Regions from separate parts of the Streptomyces sp. NBC_01551 genome, predicted to be linked through region 2. Evidence: riboswitches for the same ligand, from Rfam matches in the RefSeq annotation. Region 2 holds a riboswitch; each other region holds the start of a gene.
What was found. Region 2 has a riboswitch for cobalamin ahead of OG982_RS21460 (energy-coupling factor ABC transporter permease). Riboswitches for the same ligand answer to the same signal wherever they lie in the genome.
Positions count from the first base shown of each region.

Region 1: linked by a shared signal. The riboswitch ahead of OG982_RS27520 (CoA-acylating methylmalonate-semialdehyde dehydrogenase) and the one ahead of OG982_RS21460 (energy-coupling factor ABC transporter permease) in region 2 are both predicted to bind cobalamin.
Region 3: linked by a shared signal. The riboswitch ahead of cobN (cobaltochelatase subunit CobN) and the one ahead of OG982_RS21460 (energy-coupling factor ABC transporter permease) in region 2 are both predicted to bind cobalamin.

Region 1 covers NZ_JAPEPX010000001.1:6,102,646-6,110,136, reverse strand. Annotated here, with positions in the region: gene mmsB (3-hydroxyisobutyrate dehydrogenase) at 1-274, opposite strand, end outside; gene OG982_RS27530 (enoyl-CoA hydratase/isomerase family protein) at 271-1,347, opposite strand; gene OG982_RS27525 (acyl-CoA dehydrogenase family protein) at 1,344-2,501, opposite strand; gene OG982_RS27520 (CoA-acylating methylmalonate-semialdehyde dehydrogenase) at 2,498-3,988, opposite strand; cobalamin riboswitch at 4,213-4,392, opposite strand; gene OG982_RS27515 (short-chain fatty acyl-CoA regulator family protein) at 4,588-6,003, opposite strand; gene aceA (isocitrate lyase) at 6,374-7,491, shown strand, end outside.
Region 2 covers NZ_JAPEPX010000001.1:4,706,917-4,714,407, reverse strand. Annotated here, with positions in the region: gene OG982_RS21475 (GDSL-type esterase/lipase family protein) at 1-1,067, opposite strand, end outside; gene OG982_RS21470 (BTAD domain-containing putative transcriptional regulator) at 1,264-4,227, shown strand; gene OG982_RS21465 (flavodoxin family protein) at 4,237-4,968, opposite strand; cobalamin riboswitch at 5,038-5,257, shown strand; gene OG982_RS21460 (energy-coupling factor ABC transporter permease) at 5,286-5,999, shown strand; gene OG982_RS21455 (energy-coupling factor ABC transporter substrate-binding protein) at 5,999-6,388, shown strand; gene cbiQ (cobalt ECF transporter T component CbiQ) at 6,392-7,141, shown strand; gene OG982_RS21445 (ATP-binding cassette domain-containing protein) at 7,138-7,491, shown strand, end outside.
Region 3 covers NZ_JAPEPX010000001.1:5,377,216-5,384,706, forward strand. Annotated here, with positions in the region: gene OG982_RS24295 (ABC transporter ATP-binding protein) at 1-768, opposite strand, end outside; gene OG982_RS24300 (hypothetical protein) at 1,066-1,611, shown strand; gene cobN (cobaltochelatase subunit CobN) at 1,663-5,274, opposite strand; cobalamin riboswitch at 5,307-5,465, opposite strand; gene OG982_RS24310 (cobalamin biosynthesis protein CobG) at 5,720-6,958, shown strand; gene OG982_RS24315 (precorrin-8X methylmutase) at 6,955-7,491, shown strand, end outside.

The DNA of each region.
Region 1 (7,491 bases), 1.4 Mb from region 2:
TGAACAGGGTGCCGGGCTTCGCGGCCGCGAGCAGCCCCTCGTCCCGGTAGAGGGCGAGGACGTGGCGGCCGGCCGGCAGCATGGTGATCACCACGTCCGCCTCGGCGGCGGCCGCCCGTGCGCAGTCCGCGACCTCCACGCCGGCCGCCGAGGCGGCGGCCAGCGCGTCGGGGACGAGGTCGAAGCCGAGCACCCGGTACCCGGCGGCGGCGAGGTTGGCGGCCATCGGGCCGCCCATGTGGCCGAGGCCGACGAAGGCGATCACGGTGGTCACCAGGGCACCTCCTGAAGGGAGTCGGGGGCGGCGGCGAGCCGCAGTTCGCGGCCGGCGCCGAGCGGGGCGAAGTAGCGGGCCACGTCCGCGTCGGTGACCTCGGCCAGGGTGGCCGGCGACCAGCGGGGGGCGCGGTCCTTGTCGATGACCTGGGCCCGGATGCCCTCGACGAGGTCGGCCGCGCCCAGGGCCGCGCAGGAGACGCGGTACTCCTGCTCCAGGACCCGCTCCAGCGGCCCGAGTCCGCGTGCCCGGCGCAGTGCGGCCAGGGTGACCTTGAGCGCTGTCGGGGACTTGGCGGCGAGCGTCGCGGCGGTCTCCTTGGCCGCCGACACACCGCTGCCGAGCAGCCGCTCCACGATCTCCTCGACCGTGTCGGCCGCGTAGCAGTGGTCGATCCACTCGCGGTGCGCCGCCAGCTCCCCGGGCGGCGCCTGCCCGACGCAGGGGGACAGCGCGTCGTGTACGGGTACCCGCGCCAGCTCCGCCACGAGCGCGCCGAGCCGCTCGGCCGGTACGAAGTGGTCCGCGAGCCCGCACAGCAGCGCGTCGGCGGCGCCGACGGGCGCTCCCGTCAGCGCGAGGTGGGTGCCCAGCTCCCCGGGCGCCAAGGCGAGCAGGTAGGTCCCGCCGACGTCGGGGACGAAGCCGATGCCGGTCTCGGGCATGGCGACGCGGGAGCGTTCGGTGACGATCCGCACGGTGCCGTGGGCCGAGATCCCGACGCCGCCGCCCATCACGATGCCGTCCATGAGGGCGACGTACGGCTTGGGGTAGCGGGCGATGAGGGCGTTCAGCCGGTACTCGTCGCGCCAGAAGTCCGCCGAGGCCGTGCCGCCGTCGCGGGCGTCCGCGTGGATGGCGCGGATGTCGCCGCCCGCGCACAGGCCGCGCTCGCCCGCTCCGGAGATCACCACCGCCGCGACGGCCGGATCGTCCCGCCAGCGCCGCAGGGCCTCCTCGACGCGCAGCACCATGGGGTGGCTGAGCGCGTTGAGGGCCTTGGGCCGGTTGAGGGTCAGCACGCCCAGGTGGCCCTCGGTGCGGATGAGGACCTCCTCTTCCGCGGTCATCGCAGGTTCTCCGTCAGGCCGCGGGCGACGATGACGCGCATGATCTCGTTGGTCCCTTCCAGGATCTGGTGCACCCGCAGATCGCGGACGATCTTCTCGATGCCGTATTCGCTCAGGTAGCCGTATCCGCCGTGGAGTTGCAGCGCCCGGTCGGCGACGCTGAAGCCGGTGTCGGTGGCGAAGCGCTTGGCCATGGCGCACAGCTGGGCCGCCTGCGGGTCACCGCGGTCCAGGGCCTCGGCGGCCGTACGGACGAGGGCGCGGGCGGCGGTGAGTTCGGTGGCCATGTCGGCCAGCCGGAACCGCAGCGCCTGCGCGTCGATCAGCCGCGCCCCGAAGGCCTCGCGGTCGGTGAGGTGGACGAGGCTGCGGTCAAGGGCGCTCTGGGCGCCCCCGAGGGAGCAGGCCGCGATGCCGAGGCGGCCGCCGTTGAGGCCGTTCATGGCGATGCGGAAGCCCTCGCCCTCGGCGCCCAGACGCCGGTCGGCGGGGATCCGGACGCCGTCGAGGACCACCTGGCGGGTGGGCTGCGCGTTCCAGCCCATCTTGCGTTCGTTCGGGCCGAACGACAGTCCCGGATCGCCGCGTTCGACGACGAAGGCGGAGACCCCGCCCGGGCCGGCCCCGCCGGTGCGGGCCATCACGATGTACACGTCGGAGGCGCCTGCGCCGGAGATGAACTGCTTCACACCGGTCAGGACGTAGTGGTCGCCGTCCCGTTCGGCGCGGGTGCGCAGGGCCGCCGCGTCGGAGCCGGCGCCGGGCTCGGTGAGGCAGTAGCTGCCCAGGGTGGCGGCGGAGCAGAGGCCGGGCAGCCAGCGGGCGCGCTGGTCCCGGTCCCCGTACCGGTCGATCATCCAGGCGACCATGTTGTGGATGGAGAGGTAGCCGGCGATGGAGGGGCAGCCGGTGGCCAGCACCTCCAGGACGAGGACGCCGTCGGTGCGGGTGAGGCCGGAGCCGCCGGATTCCTCGCGTACGTAGATGCCCGCGAGCCCGAGGGCGGCGGCGCGGCGCAGCACCTCGACGGGGAAGTGTTTGTCCTGGTCCCAGGCGATGGCGTGCGGGGCCAGCTGTTCCTGGGCGAAGTCGAGGGTGACCTCGGCCAGGGCGAGCTGGTCCTTGGTGAGCAGGGTCGTGGTCACGGCGGTCACCCCATCGTCGGGATGGTGAAGCTCGCGCCTTCCTTGACCCCGGAGGGCCAGCGCGAGGTGACGGTCTTGGTGCGGGTGTAGAAGCGGATGGCGTCGGGGCCGTGCTGGCCAAGGTCGCCGAAGCCGGACCGCTTCCAGCCGCCGAAGGTGTGGTAGGCGACGGGGACCGGGATGGGGACGTTGACGCCGACCATGCCGGTGTTGACGCGGCGGGTGAAGTCGCGGGCGGTGTCGCCGTCGCGGGTGAAGATCGCCACGCCGTTGCCGTACGGGTGCTCGCTGGGCAGCCGCAGGGCTTCCTCGTAGTCGGCGGCCCGTACGACGCACAGCACCGGGCCGAAGATCTCCTCGCGGTAGATCCGCATCTGCGGGGTGACGCGGTCGAAGAGGGAGGCTCCGGCAAAGTAGCCGTTCTCGTGTCCGGGGAGGGTGAATCCGCGCCCGTCGACGACGAGTTCGGTGGCGCCGATGCCGACGTAGCGGTTGACCCGGTCGAGGGCGTCGCGGCTGACGAGGGGCCCGAAGTCGGCGTCCGGGTCGTCGGAGGTGCCGATGCGCAGGGCGGCGATGCGTTCCTTGAGCTTGCCCACCAGCGCGTCGGCCGTCTCCTCGCCGACCGGGACGGCGACGGAGATCGCCATGCAGCGCTCGCCGGCGGAGCCGTATCCGGCGCCGATCAGGGCGTCGGCGGCCTGGTCGAGATCGGCGTCCGGCATCACGATCATGTGGTTCTTGGCGCCGCCGAAGCACTGGGCGCGCTTGCCGTGCGCGGCGGCGGTGGCGTAGATGTGCGCGGCGATCGGGGTGGAGCCGACGAAGCCGAGGGCCTGGACGCGGGGGTCCTCCAACAGGGTGTCGACGGCTTCCTTGCCGCCGTTGACAACGTTGAGCACGCCGGGCGGCAGACCGGCCTCCAGGAACAGCTCGGCGAGCCGCAGCGGTACGGAGGGGTCGCGCTCGGAAGGCTTGAGGATGAAGGCGTTTCCGCAGGCCAGGGCGGGAGCGGCCTTCCACAGCGGGATCATCGCGGGGAAGTTGAACGGGGTGATCCCGGCGACCACCCCGAGCGGGCCGCGCAGCGAGTGCACGTCGATGCCGGTGCCGGCGTTGTCGCTGAACTCCCCCTTGAGCAGGTGCGGGATCCCGGCGGCGAACTCGACCACCTCCAGGCCGCGTTGCAGGTCACCGTGCGCGTCGGCGACGGTCTTGCCGTGCTCGGCGGACAACAGCCTGGCCAGCGCGTCGCGTTCGCCCTCGACGAGCTGGAGGAAGCGCAGCATGACGCGGGCGCGGCGCTGCGGGTTCCACTGGCCCCATTCCGCCTGCGCTTCCTCGGCGTTGGCGATCGCCGCCTCGGTGTCGGCGCGCCCGGCCAGGGGGACCCTGGCCTGTACCGCGCCGGTGTTGGGGTCGTACACGTCGGCGAAGAGACCGGACGTTCCGGTGGTGTGCTTTCCGCCGATGAAATGGGTGAGCTCGCGGACCATCGATGCCTGCTCTCGTCAGGTGAGATCCGAGGAAGGCGCGGCAGGCGGCGGCGGCGCACCGATCGGGGTGCGCGCCGCTGGGCAGACCGCGGGACAGTGAAGGCGCTGGGGCCTTCGTCGAGTCACGAACGCGCGGACAGGGCCGCGCACTTCGGGTACTCCGCCGGATCACCTGGGCCGTGGTCACGTACCGGTGCCATGCGTGTCTGCTCCATCCTCGTGGACAACACGGAACACCCCACGGCCGGTATCCTGACTCCCGGATCAGCGCGCGCTCTCCGGCCTTCCCGACGGATCACTCCGTCAGTGGCCTGAACTGCTGGAAGAGCACACTCCCCGGTCACAGTGGCGGGACCGCGCCGGATTCACACCGGCTTCCCTGCACCGCGGGCTTGTCACGAACATATAGTTGGACGTCCTAGTAAGTCCACCCCCACCCGCGGCGCGGGCGTGTGAAAGCCCCCGGGACCACGGGCGGAACATTCCCTGCGCTCGGAGCATGCGCATCGTCTCCCTGCTCCCCGCGGCCACGGACATCGTGGCCGAGCTCGGTGACCCCGGCGGAGGCCTTCCGGCTGGGCTGATCCGGGGAGCCGGCCCTACTCCGCGCGGTCGGCGACCTGGTACGGGACGAAGGTGCTGCTGTTCTCGTCGATGGCCAGCGGCCGCCCGAGCGGCGGGACGGCGCGCTGCGGGCAGTCGAGGCGTTCGCAGATGCGGCAGCCCATGCCGATGGGGGTGGCCGCCGCGGTGTTGCCGAGGTCGAGGCCGTCGGAGTAGACGAGCCGCGAGGCGTGCCGGATCTCGCAGCCCAGCCCGATCGCGAAGGTCTTGCCGGGCTCGCCCCAGCCGCCGCGGTGCCGGGTGATGGCGCGGGCCGTCCACAGGTAGCGCTGCCCGTCCGGCATGGCGGCGACCTGGACATGGATCCGGCCGGGCGCGGCGAAGGCCTCGTACACGTTCCACAGCGGGCAGGTGCCGCCCGCGCGGGAGAAGTGGAACCCGGTCGCGGACTGTCGCTTGGACATGTTCCCGGCGCGGTCGACGCGGACGAAGGAGAAGGGAACCCCGCGCAGCCTGGGGCGTTGGAGAGTGCTCAGGCGGTGGCAGACCGTCTCGTAGCCGATGCCGAAGTGGTCGGTGAGCCGCTCGATGTCGTAGCGGAATTCCTCGGCGGCGGTGTGGAAGGCGCGGTACGGGAGGATCAGCGCGGCGGCGAAGTAGTTGGCGATGCCGATCCGGGCGAGGGCGTGCGGGGTGGAGCCGGCCGGGAAGTCCTCGCAGGCGAGCCGGTCCAGCTCCTCGGCGTACTCCAGCAGGGCGAGTTGGGTCGCCATCCGGAACGCCTGCTGGCCGGGGCGCAGGCGGGCCGAGAGGTGGAGCACCCGCCCGGACTCCGCGTAGTGGTGCAGCCGCTCGGATCCGGCCGCCGAGTCGCCCGCGACCCGTACGCCGTGCCGGTCCGCCAGTCGGGCGGAGAGGGCGCGGACGACCTCGCCGGGCCGGATCCCGATGGTGCGGGCCAGTTCCTCGGCGGCGAGGTCGGTGTCGTGGAGGTAGTTCTGGCGCCGGTAGAAGAACTCGCGGATCTCCTCGTGCGGGGACAGCCGCCCGCCGGTGTCCCCGTCCCGGCCGTCCGCCACCCCGGCGAGGCCCTCGGCCAGCCGCTGTCCGCGGCGGCCGAGGTCCAGCAGCACCTTGGCGACGGCCGGCATCCGCGAGGCCAGCTCGGCGAGGTCGGAAGCGGAGACCCGGGCCTCGGCGACCTCGCCGGCGAGCGCCTCGCGCAGGTCGGCGACCAGCCGGCTGGTGTCGCGTTCCGAGAAGAAGCCGGGGTCGACGCCGAACGCCTCGGTCAGCCGCAGCAGGACGGGCACGGTCAGCGGGCGGGAGTCGTGCTCCATCTGGTTCAGGTAGGAGGGCGAGATGGCCAGCACCCGGGCCAGGTCGGCCTGGCTCATCCGGCGCTCCTCGCGCAGCCGCCGCAGCCGCGCACCCGCGTACGTCTTGCTCACCGCGTCCCCCTCGTGTCCCGCGTCAGCCTAGGCGCTTTCCGCGTCGGCCGACCTTGGCAAACTTGGCAATTCCGCGCGGAAAGATTCGCAGAAGTTAGCACGCGTCCAGGATTGATGGCACTGGGTGTCATTGAGAGAGTCGTCCTGCGGCCCCGCCGGACCAGGCGGCACGGACGGAACCACCGGGCGCGATTCATGCCCTGATGTCGGTGTTCTCGGCAGGTTCCGGACGGTGGTTCGACAACATTGCTCAGCTCGCTCCACACACGGGGACGGCGGGTCGCGATCCATCCGACGGCACAGAGTGCCAATGCTTCGCATCTTTGACGTGCGGGCACAGCTCGATCGAATCATGGAGACGGTGACGGTCATGGCAGACACGAACACGACGGCGGCGGCCGAGCAGCTGAAGCAGCGGTGGGCCGATGACGCGCGGTGGGCGGGCATCGAGCGGACGTACACCGCCGAGGACGTGGTCCGGCTCTCCGGCAGCGTCCGCGAGGAGCACACCCTGGCCCGGCGCGGCGCCGAGCGGCTGTGGCGCCAGCTGCACGAGCGGGACTACGTCCACGCGCTCGGCGCGCTGACCGGCGGCCAGGCCGTCCAGCAGGTCCGGGCCGGCCTGCAGGCCATCTACCTCTCGGGCTGGCAGGTCGCCGCCGACGCCAACCAGGCCGGGCACACCTACCCCGACCAGAGCCTCTACCCGGTCAACTCGGTGCCCCAGGTGGTCCGCCGGATCAACAACGCGCTGCTGCGCGCCGACCAGATCGCCACCGCCGAGGGCGGCGCCGACACCACCGACTGGCTGGCGCCCATCGTCGCCGACGCGGAGGCCGGATTCGGCGGTCCGCTCAACGCCTTCGAGCTCACCAAGGCCATGATCGCGGCGGGCGCGGCCGGCATCCACTACGAGGACCAGCTCGCCTCCGAGAAGAAGTGCGGCCACCTCGGCGGCAAGGTGCTCGTGCCCACCTCGCAGCACATCCGCACCCTGAACGCGGCCCGCCTCGCGGCCGACATCGCCGACACCCCGACCGTGATCATCGCCCGTACGGACGCCCTCGCCGCGAACCTGCTGACCAGCGACGTGGACGAGCGCGACGCCGAGTTCGTCACCGGCGAGCGCACCGCCGAGGGCTTCTACCGGGTGCGGAACGGCATGGCTCCCGTCATCGCCCGCGGCCTCGCCTACGCCCCGTACGCCGACCTGATCTGGGTGGAGACCGGCACCCCGGACCTGGCCCAGGCCCGCGAGTTCGCCGAGGCGATCCACGCGCGGTACCCGGACCAGATGCTGGCCTACAACTGCTCCCCGTCCTTCAACTGGAAGGCGGCCCTGGACGACGACCAGATCGCCAAGTTCCAGCGCGAGCTCGGCGCCATGGGCTACCGCTTCCAGTTCATCACCCTCGCCGGGTTCCACTCCCTCAACCACGGCATGTTCGACCTGGCGCGCGGCTACGCCGAGCACGGCATGACCGCGTA
Region 2 (7,491 bases):
CAGGCCGCCATCGCCCGCTGGCCGTGGGCGTTGGGGTGCATGGACTCCTCCAGGGTGCCCTGGGTGTTCGCGTAGTCCAGGAAGCGGAACCATTCGTGCTCGCGCGGGTCCGGGCCGCTCTGGCCCACCTGCTCCGTGCCCAGCGAGCAGACCTCGTGCCCGGCGAGCGCGTCGCGCAGGTCCATGTAGTCGGTGCCGCGCGCGGTCGCGACCGACTTGACCATGTCGCCGATCTGCGGGACGAGCGTGTACGCCGCCCAGGTCGCGTCGCGGTCGTTGAAGGGGCAGCCGTCCTTGAACATCCGGTCCGAGTCGTTCTGCGACAGCCGGAAGGACTCCCCGCCCGGGATCGGCGAGGGGTAGGACTGCAGGACCAGCCGGTAGTCGCCGTCCGCGTAGCCGGCGGCCCGCAGGGTGGAGCGGATGTCGTCCACGACCGCCGTGACCCTGGCCCGCACTCCCGGCAGCTTCTGCTCCACCACCGGCGCCTGCTTCTTCCAGCACAGCCGCTTGAAGTACCAGTCGTAGGCACAGTCCCCGATGATCGCGCCGAAGCCGAGGTCGTTGCCGCCGACGGAGAGGGCGATCAGCCTGACCCGCTTGGTGCGGGCGAGGGCCCCGAGCCGGTCCGTCTGCGGGGCTTCGCCGTGGTACGCCTCGCCGCCCGCGGCCGTGCTGAGGACGTTGACGGTCTCGGCGCCGGAGCAGGCCAGGTTGACGCGCTCGTCGATGCCGGGGAGCGGGGCGGTGGCGATCTCCGAGACGTCGGAGCGGTGGCAGCCGCCGACCTCGGCCGTCGCGCCGTAGATCCGGGCGGGATCGTAGGAGGAGCCGCCCGTCCAGGCGCGGTCGGTGCCGTTGCGGCTGCCGGCGTAGCGGTCGGTGTTGCCGAGCCAGCGGCCGGCCTCGCCGGAGATGAAGCTGTCGCCCATCGCCACGGCGACGGCGGGACCGGTGGGGGGACCGGACGACGCCGAGGCATCGGGGGCGGTCAGGCCGGCCAGTGCGAGCAGGGCGACGGTCAGCAGCGCGGCGCCACGGGAGGCGGTGCGCGTGCGGATACGCATGGGGAGGGTCCTCTCGGTGAGGTGAGGGGAGGGGAGGGGAGGGGAGGGGAGGCGGGGCAGCCGCGGAGGAGCGGAATGTGGGCCACTCCTGCTCCGGCCGGGTGGGCAGACGTTACGATCGGCGGCCACCGGCGGCCCACCCGCCGGCCATCCGACGCCGTCCACCCGTCCGCCACGGAGCGCCGCGGAGTCCGCCGTGACCTTGGTCTTCTCCCTGCTCGGCCCGTTACAAGTCAGCCTGGACGAACGCCCGTTGACGATCGCCGGCCCCCGCAGCCGGCGGGTGCTGGCGACGCTGCTGCTGGAAGCCGGGCGGGTGGTTCCGGTGGCGGGGCTGACCGAGGCGGTGTGGGACGACCCGCCCGCGACGGCGCGGGAGCAGCTCCAGAACGTGGCGGCCGCACTGCGCCGGGCCGGGATGCCGGTGGCGCGCACGGACGCGGGGTTCGTCCTGGAGCCGGGGCCGGGGACGCTGATAGACGTACGAGAGTTCGCCCGGCTGCGTTCGGCGGCCGAGGCCTCGGACGACCCGGGCGGTGCCCGGCAACTCCTCGGGCAGGCCCTGGAGTTGTGGCGGGGGCCGGTGGCGCTGGCCGGGTTGGAAGGGCGGATCCTCACGTCCGCGTCGGCCAGGCTGGAGCAGGACCGGCTGGACTGCGTGGAGCGGGCCCTGGCGGCGGACCTCCAGCTGGGCCGCCATGCCCGGGCGTGCGCGGAACTGGCCGGGCTGGTGGCCCGGTACCCGCTGCGGGAACGGCTGGTGGAGCTCCACATGCTGGCGCTGTACCGCTCGGGGCGCCGCGGCGAGGCCCTGGCCGCGTTCACGCTCGCCCGGCGGAGGCTGGCCGCCGAGGCCGGCCTGGACCCCGGCCCCGCGCTCCGCGCCCTGCACGCGGCGCTGCTCTCGGACACCGACCCCGGGGGCCCCGCCGGAGGGAGCCCCGCCGGGGGAAGCCCCGCCGATCTGGCCGGGCCGGGGTGCACCGCCCGGCGCGGGGGACCACAAGGCCGCGGCGGGACCGCGGAACCCGGCGGAGGCGGCCGGGACACTCCGGCGACCGGCCTGACCGGCACGGCGCCAGCCGCCCCCGCCCAACTGCCCGCCCCGGTCGCGGAGCTGGTCGGCCGGGACGACGAAGTGGCCGCGCTCAGGCGAGGGTTGCGCGAAGGCGGCGGCGCAGTGTGCGTCGTCACCGGAACAGCCGGGATCGGGAAGACCGCGCTCGCGCTCACGGTGGGCCGCGCGCTCCGGGAGGACTTCCCCGACGGGCAGTTGTACGTGGACCTGCGCGGCGCCGACCCCACCGCCGGGGCCGATCCCGCGGAGGTGCTGGCCGGGTTCCTGCGCGGGCTCGGGGTCGACGGCCCGGCCGTGCCCGCCGAGCCGGGCGAGCGGGGGGCCCTCTACCGGAGCCTGTTGGCCGGCCGGCGGGTGCTGGTGGTGCTCGACAACGCGGCGTCGGAAGCCCAGGTCCGGCCACTGCTGCCGGGATCCGGGCCGGCTCTCGTCACCAGCCGGCACCGGCTCGCCGCGCTGGACCGGCGGACGGCCCTCACGCTCCCGCTCCTCGACGAGCCGGCCGCGCTCGGGCTGCTGGCCCGGGTGGCGGGGGCCGGGCGGATCGCGGCCGAGGCCGACTCCGCCCGGGAGCTGGTGCGGCTGTGCGGGGGCCTGCCGTTGGCGCTGCGCATCGTGGGGGCGGAGCTGGCGACGCTCCCGCACCGGGAACTCGCCCGTCTGGCGGCCCGTTTGGCGGACGAGCGGGCCCGCCTGGACGTGCTCGACGGGGTCCGGGCCGGGCTGCGGCTGAGCTGTCGCGCCCTCCCGGCCGAGGCGCGGGCCCTGCTGCGCGGGCTGGCGCTGCTCGACGCCCCCGACTACGCGTCCTGGACGGCGGCCGCGGTGCTGAACAGCCCCCTCGCGACCGCCGAGAGCGCCCTGGACGCCTTGGTGGCCGCGCACCTCCTGGAGGCGACGGGGTCCGCGCGCTACCGCATGCACGACCTGGTCCGCGCCTTCGGGCGGGAACTCCCCGGGGCGCAGGAGGCGGTGCCGCGACGGGTGCTGGCCTGCTGGGTGGCGCTCGTACGGGAGGGGCGGCGCGCGCACCAGGGCGTGGACTATCCCGGGTCGGGTGGGCGGGCGGCCGCCGCGGTGCCCGACCCGGCGGTGCTGGCCGGGCCCCGGGCCGAGCCGGTGCGCTGGCTGGGGGCCGAGCGGGAGGCGCTCGTCGCCACCGTACGGCAGGCCGCGCGGGTGGATCCGTACGCCTGCGTGGAGCTCGCGGCGGCCGGGGAGTACCTGTTCGACCTGCGCAGCGATCTGCCGGGCTGGCAGGCGCTCCAGGAGGCGGGGCTCGCGGCGGCCAGGGCGGGGGGCGACCGCGCGGGCGAGGCGCTGATGCTGGTCGGGCTGGGGCGGCTGCGCGCCTGCCGGGAGGAGTGGGGCCCGGCTCGGGCCATGGTGGAGGCCGGCGAGGCGCTGTTCGAGGGGCTCGGGGACGCGCACGGAGCGGCGTACGCGGGCTGGGTGCTCTCGTACCTCGACCGGGTCCAGGGCCGGCTGGACGAGGCGGCCCGGCGCTGCCGTCGTGGCGCGGCCGTCTTCGAGGCGGCCGGGGACCGCTACGGGCAGGCCCATGCGCTGCGCGGCCTCGGCCAGGTGCTGCTGGCGCGCGGCGAGACGGGGCGGGCGCTGGAGCTGTTGCGGCAGGCCCTGGCCGTGGCGGAGCTGGGCGGCGCGGACTGGCCCCGGATGTGCATGCTGCGCTGGGTCGCGGACGCGCAGCGGATGCTGGGGCGGTCGGACGAGGCGACGGCGGGCTTCCGCGAGGTCCTCGCCCACACCGAGCGCTCCGGCGACCTGGCCGGGCAGAGCGCGGCCCGGATCGGGCTGGGCCGGATCGCCCTGGACCGCGGGGACACCGCCGGGGCGCTGCGCGAGCTGCGGGCGGCGGACGAGCTGGGCCGGCGCTCGGGGCAGATCCTGGTGCGGGCCATCGCGGCGCCGCCGCTGGCCCGGGCGCTGTTGGCTTCGGGCGACGCGGCGACGGCCGGGGAACTGCTGGAGGAGGCGCTGGCCGACTGCCGCCGCATGAACGCGGCGCCGCTGCTGGCCCGGCTGGAGTCCGCGCTGGCCGACGTGCGCGAGCGGCAGTAGCCGCGGCCCCTACCGGTGTTCGGGGTTCGGGAAGTCGAACCGGCAGCCCGCGTCCCACAGGGAGCGCTGGTTGCCGTGTGCCGGAATGCCGCCCGAGCGCTTGAGGAGCGCGGCCAGGTGCATGAGGTTCCACGACATGAAGGTCGTGTTCCGGTTGGTGAAGTCGTTCTCGGGGCCGCCGGAGCCCGGGTCGAGGTACGAGGGGCCGGGCCCGGCCTCGCCGATCCAGCCCGCGTCGGCCTGCGGCGGGATCGCGTAGCCGAGGTGCTGGAGGCTGTAGAGGATGTTCATGGCGCAGTGTTTGACGCCGTCCTCGTTGCCGGTGACCAGCGCGCCGCCGACCCGCCCGTAGAAGGCGTACTGGCCCTGTTCGTTGAGGATCGAGGAGCAGGCGTAGAGCCGCTCGATGACCTGCTTCATGACGGAGCTGTTGTCGCCGAGCCAGATGGGGCCGCAGAGGACCAGGATGTCGGCGTCCATGATCTGGCTGTACAGCACCGGCCACTGGTCGCTCTCCCAGCCGTGCTCGGTCATGTCGGGCCAGACACCCGTGGCGATGTCGTGGTCGACGGCCCGGATGAGGGAGGTCCGGGCGCCCGCCGACTCCATGACGGCGCGGCTCTTGTCGATCAGGCCCTCGGTGTTGCTGGTCTCGGGCGAGCGCTTGAGCGTGCAGTTCACGTAGACGGCGGTCAGATCGGCGTACTCCGAAGAGTCGAAGTCCTGCGCGGGGTCGGCCACTCCCCCACCCTGCGCGGGGCCGCGCGCACCCGCCAGCGGACCGCGCCCATCCGGGCGGGATTGGGGCGGGTTGTTACCGGTCCGTCCGGCCGACTAGGGTCAGCGGGCCTTGGTGTTCGGGAAACCGGTGGGAAACCGGTGCGGCCCTCGCCACTGTGATCGGGAAGTCCGGCTCCACTCCTACGGGAAGCCACTGGGCTCGCGCGGGAGACCGTACGAACCCGGGAAGGCGGAGCCGGGACATCAGCACCCGTGAGCCAGGAGACCGGCCGGGGCGCGTTGTCCATCCACGAGGTGCTGGAGAGGTCTCCCCACTCATGCATATAGCCGAGGGCTTCCTGCCCCCGCTGCACGCGGTCGCCTGGGGCGCCGCGTCCGCTCCGTTCGTCGTACACGGCGTCCGCGCCCTCACCCGCGAGGTGAAGGCCAACCCGGAGAGCACGCTGCTGCTCGGCGCGTCCGGGGCGTTCACGTTCGTGCTGTCCGCGCTCAAGATCCCGTCCGTGACGGGCAGCTGTTCGCACCCGACCGGAACGGGGCTCGGCGCGATCCTGTTCCGGCCGCCGATCATGGCGGTGCTCGGCACGATCACCCTGCTGTTCCAGGCGCTGCTGTTGGCGCACGGCGGGCTGACCACGCTCGGCGCGAACGTGTTCTCCATGGCGATCGCCGGGCCGTGGGCGGGCTACGCCGTCTACCGGCTGCTGCGGAAGTTCGGCGCGCCGCTGATGGTGACCGTGTTCTTCGGCGCCTTCTTCGCCGACCTGGTCACCTACTGCGTGACCTCGGTGCAGCTCGCGCTGGCCTTCCCGGACCCGGGGACCGGGTTCCTCGGCGCGCTCGCCAAGTTCGGCGGCATCTTCGCGGTCACGCAGATCCCGCTGGCCGTCAGCGAGGGCCTGCTGACGGTCCTCGTGATGCGGCTGCTGATGCAGTCGAGCAAGTCGGACCTGGTCCGGCTCGGCGTCGCGAAGCTCACGGGCGGCGCGGACGCCGGCCGCACCGGGAACCAGCAGGAGGCGGCGGTCTGATGAGCCGGAACGCGAAGATCAACACCCTGCTGCTGCTCCTGGTGGCGGCGCTGGCCGTGCTCCCGCTCGCGCTGGGGCTGGGCGAGGGCAAGGAGGAGCCGTTCGCGGGCGCCGACGCGCAGGCGGAGGCGGCCATCACCGAGCTCAAGCCGGACTACGAGCCGTGGTTCTCCCCGCTGTACGAGCCGCCGTCCGGGGAGGTGGAGTCCGCGCTGTTCGCGCTGCAGGCGGCGCTCGGCGCGGGCGTGCTCGCGTACTACTTCGGCGTGCGCAAGGGCCGCCGCCAGGGCCTGGCGCAGGCGGGACAGCAGGCCCGAGCCGGACAGCAGGCCCCGGCCGGGCAGCAGGCCCCGGCGGACCAGGCTCCGGCCGCCGCCCCCGAGGCCTAGCCGGTGCTGCCGATCGACGTGGCGGCGCACGGCAGCCGCTGGCGCCGCCGCCACCCGCTCGAAAAGGCACTGCTCGGACTCGGCCTCACCGTCACGGCGGTCTCCCTGCCGCCCTGGCCCGGCGGGCCGCTGGTGGCCGCCGCCACCCTCGCGGTGCTCCTCGGCCCCGCCGGGGTGGCCGGCCGCCAGCTGTGGCGGGCGTTCCGGATCCCGCTCGGGTTCTGCTTCACCGGGGCGCTGCCGCTGCTGTTCGCGGTCGGCGGCCCGGCGGGCCTGGTCTCGCTCGCCCCCGACGGGCCCCGGCACGCCGCCGAACTGCTCCTGCGGACCTCGGCGGCCTCCCTCGGCGTGCTGCTGTTCGCCTTCACCACCCCCGTCTCGGACGTGCTGCCCCGGCTGGTCCGGGCGGGGGTCCCGGCGCCGGTGGTGGACGTCGCGCTGGTGATGTACCGGATCGGGTTCCTGCTGCTGGACTCGCTCGCCCAGGTCCGGCGCGCCCAGGCGGCCCGCCTCGGGCAGAGGGGCCGGGCCGCGATGTGGCGTTCGCTGGCCGGGCTCGCGGCGACCTCGTTCGTACGGGCCTTCGACCGTGCCGGGCGGCTCCAGGAGGGCCTGGCCGGGCGGGGCTACGACGGCGCGCTGCGCGTGCTCGTACCGCAGGCGTCGCTGTCGTGGCGGTTCCTCGCGGCGACCGGGGCCCTGCTGGGCACCCTGATCGCCGCCACTCTCGTACTCAAGGAGCTGTATCTGTGACGCGGTTGGTGGAGCTGGTCGGCGCGGGCTACGCGTACGAGGACGGTCCGGCGGTGCTGTCCGGCGTGGACTTCGGGATCCTCGAGGGCCGGGCGCTGGTCCTGCTGGGCCGCAACGGCAGCGGCAAGACCACGCTGATGCGGCTGCTGAGCGGCGGCCTGAAGCCGGGTCCGGGCGAGCTCCGGCTCGACGGCGCGGTGGTGGCGTACGACCGGGCCGGGCTGACCCGGTTGCGGACCTCGGTCCAGCTGGTGGTGCAGGACCCGGACGACCAGCTGTTCGCGGCGTCGGTGGAACAGGACGTCTCCTTCGGCCCGATGAACATGGGGCTGCCGGTGGACGAGGTCCGG
Region 3 (7,491 bases), 670 kb from region 2:
CAGCAGCTGCCCGATCAGCCGGGCGGCCCGTACGTGCTCCACCCAGGCCATGACCGACAGGTAGCGGCGCTGCGCCACCCGCATCGCGCCCCAGCCGCGCGGGGCGGCGATCAGCAGCAGCATGGGCAGCAGCAGCGGGTGCAGCACGGTGAGCACCCCGGCGGTCGCGACGAGGGAGATCAGCCCGCCGAGGGTGGCCACGCAGGCGCCGACGGTACGGCGGGCCGAGGGCGGCCCCCACTGCGCGCTGTCCAGCAGCCGCCGGAACTCCCCGTCCTCGATGGCCTCCAGCTCGACCTCGACGGCGGCGTGCAGGTACTGCTCCTGCGCGGCCCGCTCGACCTTGGGCTCCAGCCGCCCGGCGGCCGCCGTGGACCGGGAGGCCAGTACGGCTCCCAGTACGGCGACCAGCGCGCCGACGGCGAGGGCGGGCAGGGCGTCGTGCAGCCGCTCGGCCGGGCTGCCCGCGCCGAACAGCGTACGGAGCACGTCGCTGAGGACGAGCAGCCCGACGGCGGAGGTGACGCCCTGGCCCGCCTCGGCGACGGCGACGGTGAGCAGGGCGGGCCGGTCGGTGTCCCAGGCGAGCCGGAGGGTGCCGCCGACCATGCGGGGCATGGCGCGCAGGGTGGTGAGCAGCCGGCTCTCCAGCAGGGCGTACTCGTGGTTGGCCCAGCCGGCGTCGTAGCGCAGCGGACCGCCGAAGAGCCGGCGTTCGCTCTCGGAGACGGTGGGCTCGGCCGTTGCCGGCCGCTTGAGGAGCCTCATGCGCGGCCACCTCCGCCCGGTGCGGGGTCGAACACCACATGAACGTGTACGGATCGCAAGATTCCTCCCGATGTACCGCGACGGGCGAACCGACGCACTGACGCCGGGAGAACGCGGCTGTTCAGAGCGCCGTCACGGGCCGCCGGGAGCGAACGCCCGTACAGAGTTGCGACCGGTGCGCCGAGCCCAAGGGGCGCCCGGGTCGCGCTCCGTGACGCGGCGTTCGAATCACCCGGAGGTGGGGAGGGCCCCCTTCGAGGTATTGCGTCGATATCCGGCCGGTGATCGAATTCCGCCATGGACATGGCTGATTCGGGCGTCGCCCGCGGGATGCGCGCACTGCCGGCGCTCGTGGTCGTCGCGGGCGCTCTCACCGGGTGCTCACTGCTGTCGCCGTTCACCACGTGCGAGGGCACCGGGGCCGCGGTGACGAGCCTCCGGCAGGATCCGATCCTGGAGCTCCGCCCCGGGGCGACGCGCGAGCTGAAGGGGTTCGAGGGCGTCTCGGCCGAATGCCTCGACGACAGCGGGGACGCCTGGATGTACGCGAACCGGCTCTACGTGGCGCCCGTGGACGAGGGGACGGTCCTGCGGTTCTACCGCGAGGCGGCGCCGGCGCAGGGGTGGACGCTTCGGCCGGACCGGTGGCACATGTCCGAGGAGATGGCCGGATTCTGCCTCTCACAGGGGGAGGGGCAGGTGCGCGAGCTCGACGTGATGATCATGCCGACGAGGCAGGCGAAGGAGATGTACGACTACCAGCCGCCCGCGGGCCCGGTCGTGGAGACCCTGTACACCGTGGAGGTCGGCGCGTCCGTGGACGGTACGCCGACGGAGTGCTGAGGCCCCCGCGCCCGGCGGGGGGCGAGGGGGCCTCCGGATCCGCGGCGACCCCTACTCCGCCTCGCCCTCCAGGTTGCCCTCGGTGTCCAGGTACACCTGGCGCAGGGATTCCAGGATCTGCGGGTCCGGCTTCTCCCACATGCCGCGCGACTCCGCCTCCAGCAGGCGCTCCGCGATGCCGTGCAGGGCCCAGGGGTTGGCCGCCTCCAGGAAGGCGCGGTTCTCCGGGTCGAGGACGTAGGTCTCCGTCAGCTTGTCGTACATCCAGTCCGCGACCACGCCCGTCGTGGCGTCGTAGCCGAACAGGTAGTCCACGGTGGCGGCGAGCTCGAAGGCGCCCTTGTAGCCGTGGCGGCGCATCGCCTCGATCCACTTCGGGTTGACCACGCGGGCGCGGAAGACGCGGGACGTCTCCTCCACCAGGGTGCGGGTCTTGACCGTCTCCGGGCGGGTGGAGTCGCCGATGTACGCCTCCGGCGCCGTGCCGCGCAGCGCGCGGACGGTGGCCACCATGCCGCCGTGGTACTGGAAGTAGTCGTCCGAGTCGGCGATGTCGTGCTCGCGGGTGTCCGTGTTCTTCGCGGCCACCGTGATCCGCTTGTAAGCCGTCTCCATCTCCTCGCGCGCCGCCCGGCCGTCCAGGCCGCGCCCGTACGCGTAACCGCCCCACACCGTGTACACCTCGGCCAGGTCGGCGTCCGTGCGCCAGTCGCGCGAGTCGATCAGCTGGAGGATGCCCGCGCCGTACGTGCCCGGGCGCGAGCCGAAGATACGGGTCGTCGCGCGCCGCTCGTCGCCGTGCTCGGCCAGGTCCGCCTGGGCGTGGGCCCGTACGAAGTTCTGCCCGGCCGGCTCCTCCAGCGAGGCGGCGAGCCGCACGGCGTCGTCCAGCAGGCCGATGACGTGCGGGAACGCGTCACGGAAGAAGCCCGAGATGCGCAGCGTCACATCGATGCGGGGGCGGCCCAGCTCGTCGAGCGGGATCGGCTCCAGGCCGGTGACGCGGCGCGAGGCCTCGTCCCAGACCGGACGGATGCCGAGCAGGGCCAGCGCCTCGGCGACGTCGTCGCCGGCGGTGCGCATCGCGCTCGTACCCCACAGGGACAGGCCGACCGAGGGCGGCCACTCGCCGTTGTCCGTGCGGTAGCGGTTCAGCAGCGAGTCCGCCAGCGCCTGGCCGGTCTCCCACGCGAGGCGGGAGGGGACGGCCTTGGGGTCCACCGAGTAGAAGTTCCGGCCGGTCGGCAGCACGTTGACCAGGCCGCGCAGCGGCGAGCCGGACGGACCCGCCGGGACGAAGCGGCCGTCGAGGGCGCTCACCACGTGCGTGATCTCGTCGGTGGTGCCGGCCAGCCGCGGGACGACCTCGCGGGCCGCGAAGTCCAGTACGGCCGCGACGTCCGCCGAGTGCCCGGCGGCGACCGAAGCCACCGCCTCCGGAGCCCAGTTCGCGTCCTCCATCGCCTGGACCAGCGCGCGCGCCGTCTCCTCCGCCGCGTCGGCGGTGGTACGGGTCGCCGCCGACTCGTCGAGGCCGAGCGCCTCGCGCAGGCCCGGCAGGGCCGTCGTACCGCCCCAGATCTGACGGGCGCGCAGGATCGCGAGGACCAGGTTGACCCGGGCCTCGCCGGTCGGGGCGCCGCCCAGGACGTGCAGACCGTCGCGGATCTGGGCGTCCTTGACCTCGCACAGCCAGCCGTCGACGTGCAGCAGGAAGTCGTCGAAGCCCTCGTCGTCCGGGCGCTCTTCGAGACCCAGGTCGTGGTGGAGCTTCGCGGCCTGGATCAGGGTCCAGATCTGGGCGCGGATGGCCGGCAGCTTCGCCGGGTCCATCGCCGAGATCTGCGCGTACTCGTCCAGGTGCTGCTCCAGGCGGGCGATGTCGCCGTACGACTCCGCGCGCGCCATCGGCGGCACCAGGTGGTCGACCAGGGTGGCGTGCACGCGGCGCTTGGCCTGCGTGCCCTCGCCCGGGTCGTTGACCAGGAACGGGTAGATGAGGGGCAGGTCGCCGAGCGCGGCGTCGGGCGCGCAGGCCGCCGACAGGCCGGCGTTCTTGCCCGGCAGCCACTCCAGGTTGCCGTGCTTGCCCAGGTGGATCATCGCGTCGGCGCCGAAGCCGCCGTCCTCGGCGCGCGCCTGGATCCAGCGGTACGCGGCCAGGTAGTGGTGCGAGGGCGGCAGGTCCGGGTCGTGGTAGATCGCGATCGGGTTCTCGCCGAAGCCGCGCGGCGGCTGGATCAGGATGAGCAGGTTCCCGCGGCGCAGGGCCGCGAGGACGATGTCGCCCTCGGGGTTCGCGGAGCGGTCCACGAACATGTTGCCCGGGGCCTCGCCCCAGTGCTGCTCCACGCTTTCGCGCAGCTCGGCGGGGAGCTCGGCGAACCACCGCTTGTAGTCGGCGGCCGGGATGCGGACCGGGTTGCGGGCCAGCTGCTCCTCGGTCAGCCAGTCCTGGTCGTGGCCGCCCGCCTCGATCAGGGCGCGGATCAGCTCGTCGCCGTCGCCCGAGACCAGACCGGGGATGTTCTCGACGGGGCCGAAGTCGTAGCCGCCCGCGATGAGGGTGCGCAGCAGTTCCACGGCGCTGGCCGGGGTGTCGAGACCGACCGCGTTGCCGATGCGGGAGTGCTTCGTCGGGTACGCGGACAGGACGAGCGCGACCTTCTTGTCCCGGCGCTCGATGTGCCGCAGCCGGGCGTGCCGGACGGCGATCCCCGCGACCCGGGCGGCCCGCTCGGGGTCGGCCACGTAGGCGGGCAGGCCGTCCTCGTCGAGCTCCTTGAAGGAGAACGGGACGGTGATCAGGCGGCCGTCGAACTCGGGCACGGCGACCTGCGTCGCGGCGTCGAGCGGGGACAGGCCCTCGTCGTTCTCCTCCCAGGCGCTGCGCGAGCCGGTCAGGCACAGGGCCTGCAGGATCGGCACGCCGAGACCCGCGAGCGCGCCCGCGTCCCAGGACTCGTCGTCGCCGCCCGCCGAGGCGGTGGCGGGCTTGGTGCCGCCCGCCGCGAGGACGGTGGTGACGACCGCGTCGGCCGACTCCAGAGCGGCGATCAGCTCCGGCTCGGGGGCGCGCAGGGAGGACACGTACAGGGGCAGCGCCCGCGCGTCCTTGGCCTCGATCGCGTCGCACAGGGCGTGCACGAAGGAGGTGTTGCCGCTCATCTGGTGGGCGCGGTAGTACAGCACGGCGATCCGGGGCCCCGTGGTGGTCCCGGGCGTGCGCTCCAGCGGGCCCCAGGTGGGGGCGGCGGCCGGCGGCTCGAAGCCGTGACCGGTGAGCAGGACGGTGTCCGAGAGGAACCGCGCCAGCTGGTCCAGGTTGGCGGGGCCGCCGTGCGCGAGGTAGCCGTGCGCCTCGGCGGCGATGCCGATCGGGACGGTGGAGGCCTCCATCAGCTGGGCGTCCGGGGCCTGTTCGCCGGTCAGCACGACCACCGGGCGGGTCTGGTCGGGGGCCAGCAGCAGGTCGAGGCCCTCCTGCCAGGCGCGGAGGCCGCCGAGGAGGCGTACGACGACCAGGTCGACGCCGTCGAGGAGGCCGGGCAGGTCGTCGAGGGGAAGGCGGGAGGGGTTCGCGAACCGGTACGGGACGGGGCCGTCCGCGGCGGCGCGGGCGCTGAGCAGATCGGTGTCGGACGTCGACAGCAGCAGGATCATGCGGCGGCAGGCCTTCCTCGGGGTTTCCGCGCCCCGGGCAGTGAGGACAGCGGGAGTTCCTGACTCACCCGGCCGATTGGCTCCGCAGGGTTCACAGTGGCGGGACCGCGCCGGAATCGCACCGGGCTTCCTCCCATGTCGCCGTCCTCGGCGATGGCGGACCGAGCGGTCCGCCGCAGGTCATCTTAGGTGCCCTGATCGCCGGACGGGAGTGCGGGCCGCCCGCCGATCGGTGTGCGGTTGCCCGGGCCGGGCGGGAGCGGGCCGGGCGCGGCGGCCGGGGGCGGTGTGCCGCCGTGATCCGGGGGCCGGGTTGGCGGGGGCGGCGTGGTGCCGTTGTCGGCGGGCGGCCGGGCAGCCGGGCGGGGGTGGGTGCGGGTGTGGCCGGTTCGGGGTGGTGATCGACACAGGGGGCGGGCGGAGAATCCTGGGTATGCTCGCCGCCATGCCCCAGCCCCCCTCCGCCGCATCGCGGGACGAACCCGTCATACGGGACGGCGGCGACGCATGCCCGGGCGCGCTCCGGCTGCACGCGGCGGACGACGGGTTCCTCGCGCGGGTCCGGATCCCGGGCGGGCTCCTCGGCCCGGCCCAGGCCGCCGCACTCGCGGACGCCGCCGACCGGTACGGCGACGGGCACCTGGAACTCACCTCGCGCGGCAACGTCCAGCTCCGCGGCCTCGCCGACGGCTGCGGCGCCGGGCTCGCCGAACTCCTCGACGCCGCCGGACTGCTGCCCGCGCCCTCGCACGAGCGGGTCCGCAACATCGTCGCGAGCCCCCTCGGGGACCCGGCCCCGGTGCGCGCCCTGGACCGGCTGCTCTGCGCCGACCCGGAGGCCACCGCGCTCTCCGGGCGGTTCCTGTTCGCCGTCGACGACGGGCGCGGTGACGTGGCCGCCCTCGACCCCGACGTGACCCTGCTCGGGCAGCCGGGCGGGCGGGCGCTGGTCCGGCTCGGCGCGGCGGCCGACGCCGTCGAGGTGGCCGCCGCCGACGGCCCCGGGGCGGCCCTGGAGGCCGCGCGCCACTTTCTCGCCGCCGCGGCCGCCGCCGGCACCCGGGCCTGGCGGGTCGCCGAGCTGCCCGCCGAACACGCCCTGGACACCGGGGAGTTCATCGCGCGGCTGACCGGCCGTGGCATTGCCGCCCGGTACGTCCCGGACGCGCCGCGCCCGTACGCCGACCCGCCCGCGCCCGGGCCGCACGGCGACGCGCTGTGCGTGTTGATCCCGCTCGGGCGGCTCGCCACCGCGCAGTGGCGGGAGCTGCCGGGCGAGCTTCGGGTCACGCCGTGGCGCAGCGTGGTGGTCGCGGACCTCGGCGCCGCCGCCGGGCTGGGCCGCGCCGGGCTCGTCACCTCGCCCGGCAGCGCCTGGGAGGCCGTCACCGCCTGCACCGGGCGGCCCGGCTGCGCGAAGGCCCTCGCGGACGTACGCGCCGACGCGCGAGCCGTCGTGGAGCGGGCGCGCGGGCCGCTGCCGGTGCACTGGTCCGGCTGCGAGCGCCGGTGCGGGCATCCTCGCGGCACGGACTGGGTGGACGCCGTAGCCACCGCCACCGGATACCGACTCACCGCGCCCGGACGGCCCGTACCGCGGCACGTCAGCGCCCCCGACCTTGGCGCGGCCCTGCTGGACGCGCGCAACACCCCCCGAATTTCCGAAGACGCAGTGAAGAAATGAGCGAGTACACCGTGTTCGAGTACGAGAAGGACGGCGCCGCGATCTACCGCCAGTCCTTTGCCACGATCCGCGCCGAGGCGGACCTCTCCGGGCTGCCCGCCTCCGTCGCCCAGGTCGCGGTGCGCATGATTCACGCCTGCGGGATGACGGACCTGACGAAGGACCTCGGCTACACGCCGGACGTCGTGCTGCGGGCCCGCGCCGCCCTGACCGCCGGCGCGCCGATCCTGTGCGACGTCCAGATGGTCGCCAGCGGCGTCACCCGCAAGCGGCTGCCCGCCGACAACGAGGTGATCTGCACCCTCTCCGACCCGGCCGTGCCGGAACTCGCCGCGAAGATGGGGACGACGCGCAGCGCCGCCGCCCTCGAAGTGTGGCGCGACCGGGGCCTGCTGGAGGGCTCGGTGATCGCCGTCGGCAACGCGCCGACCGCGCTGTTCCGGCTGCTGGAGATGATCGAGGAGGGCGCCCCGCGCCCCGCCGCCGTCATCGGCGTCCCCGTCGGTTTCATCGGCGCCGCCGAGTCCAAGGAC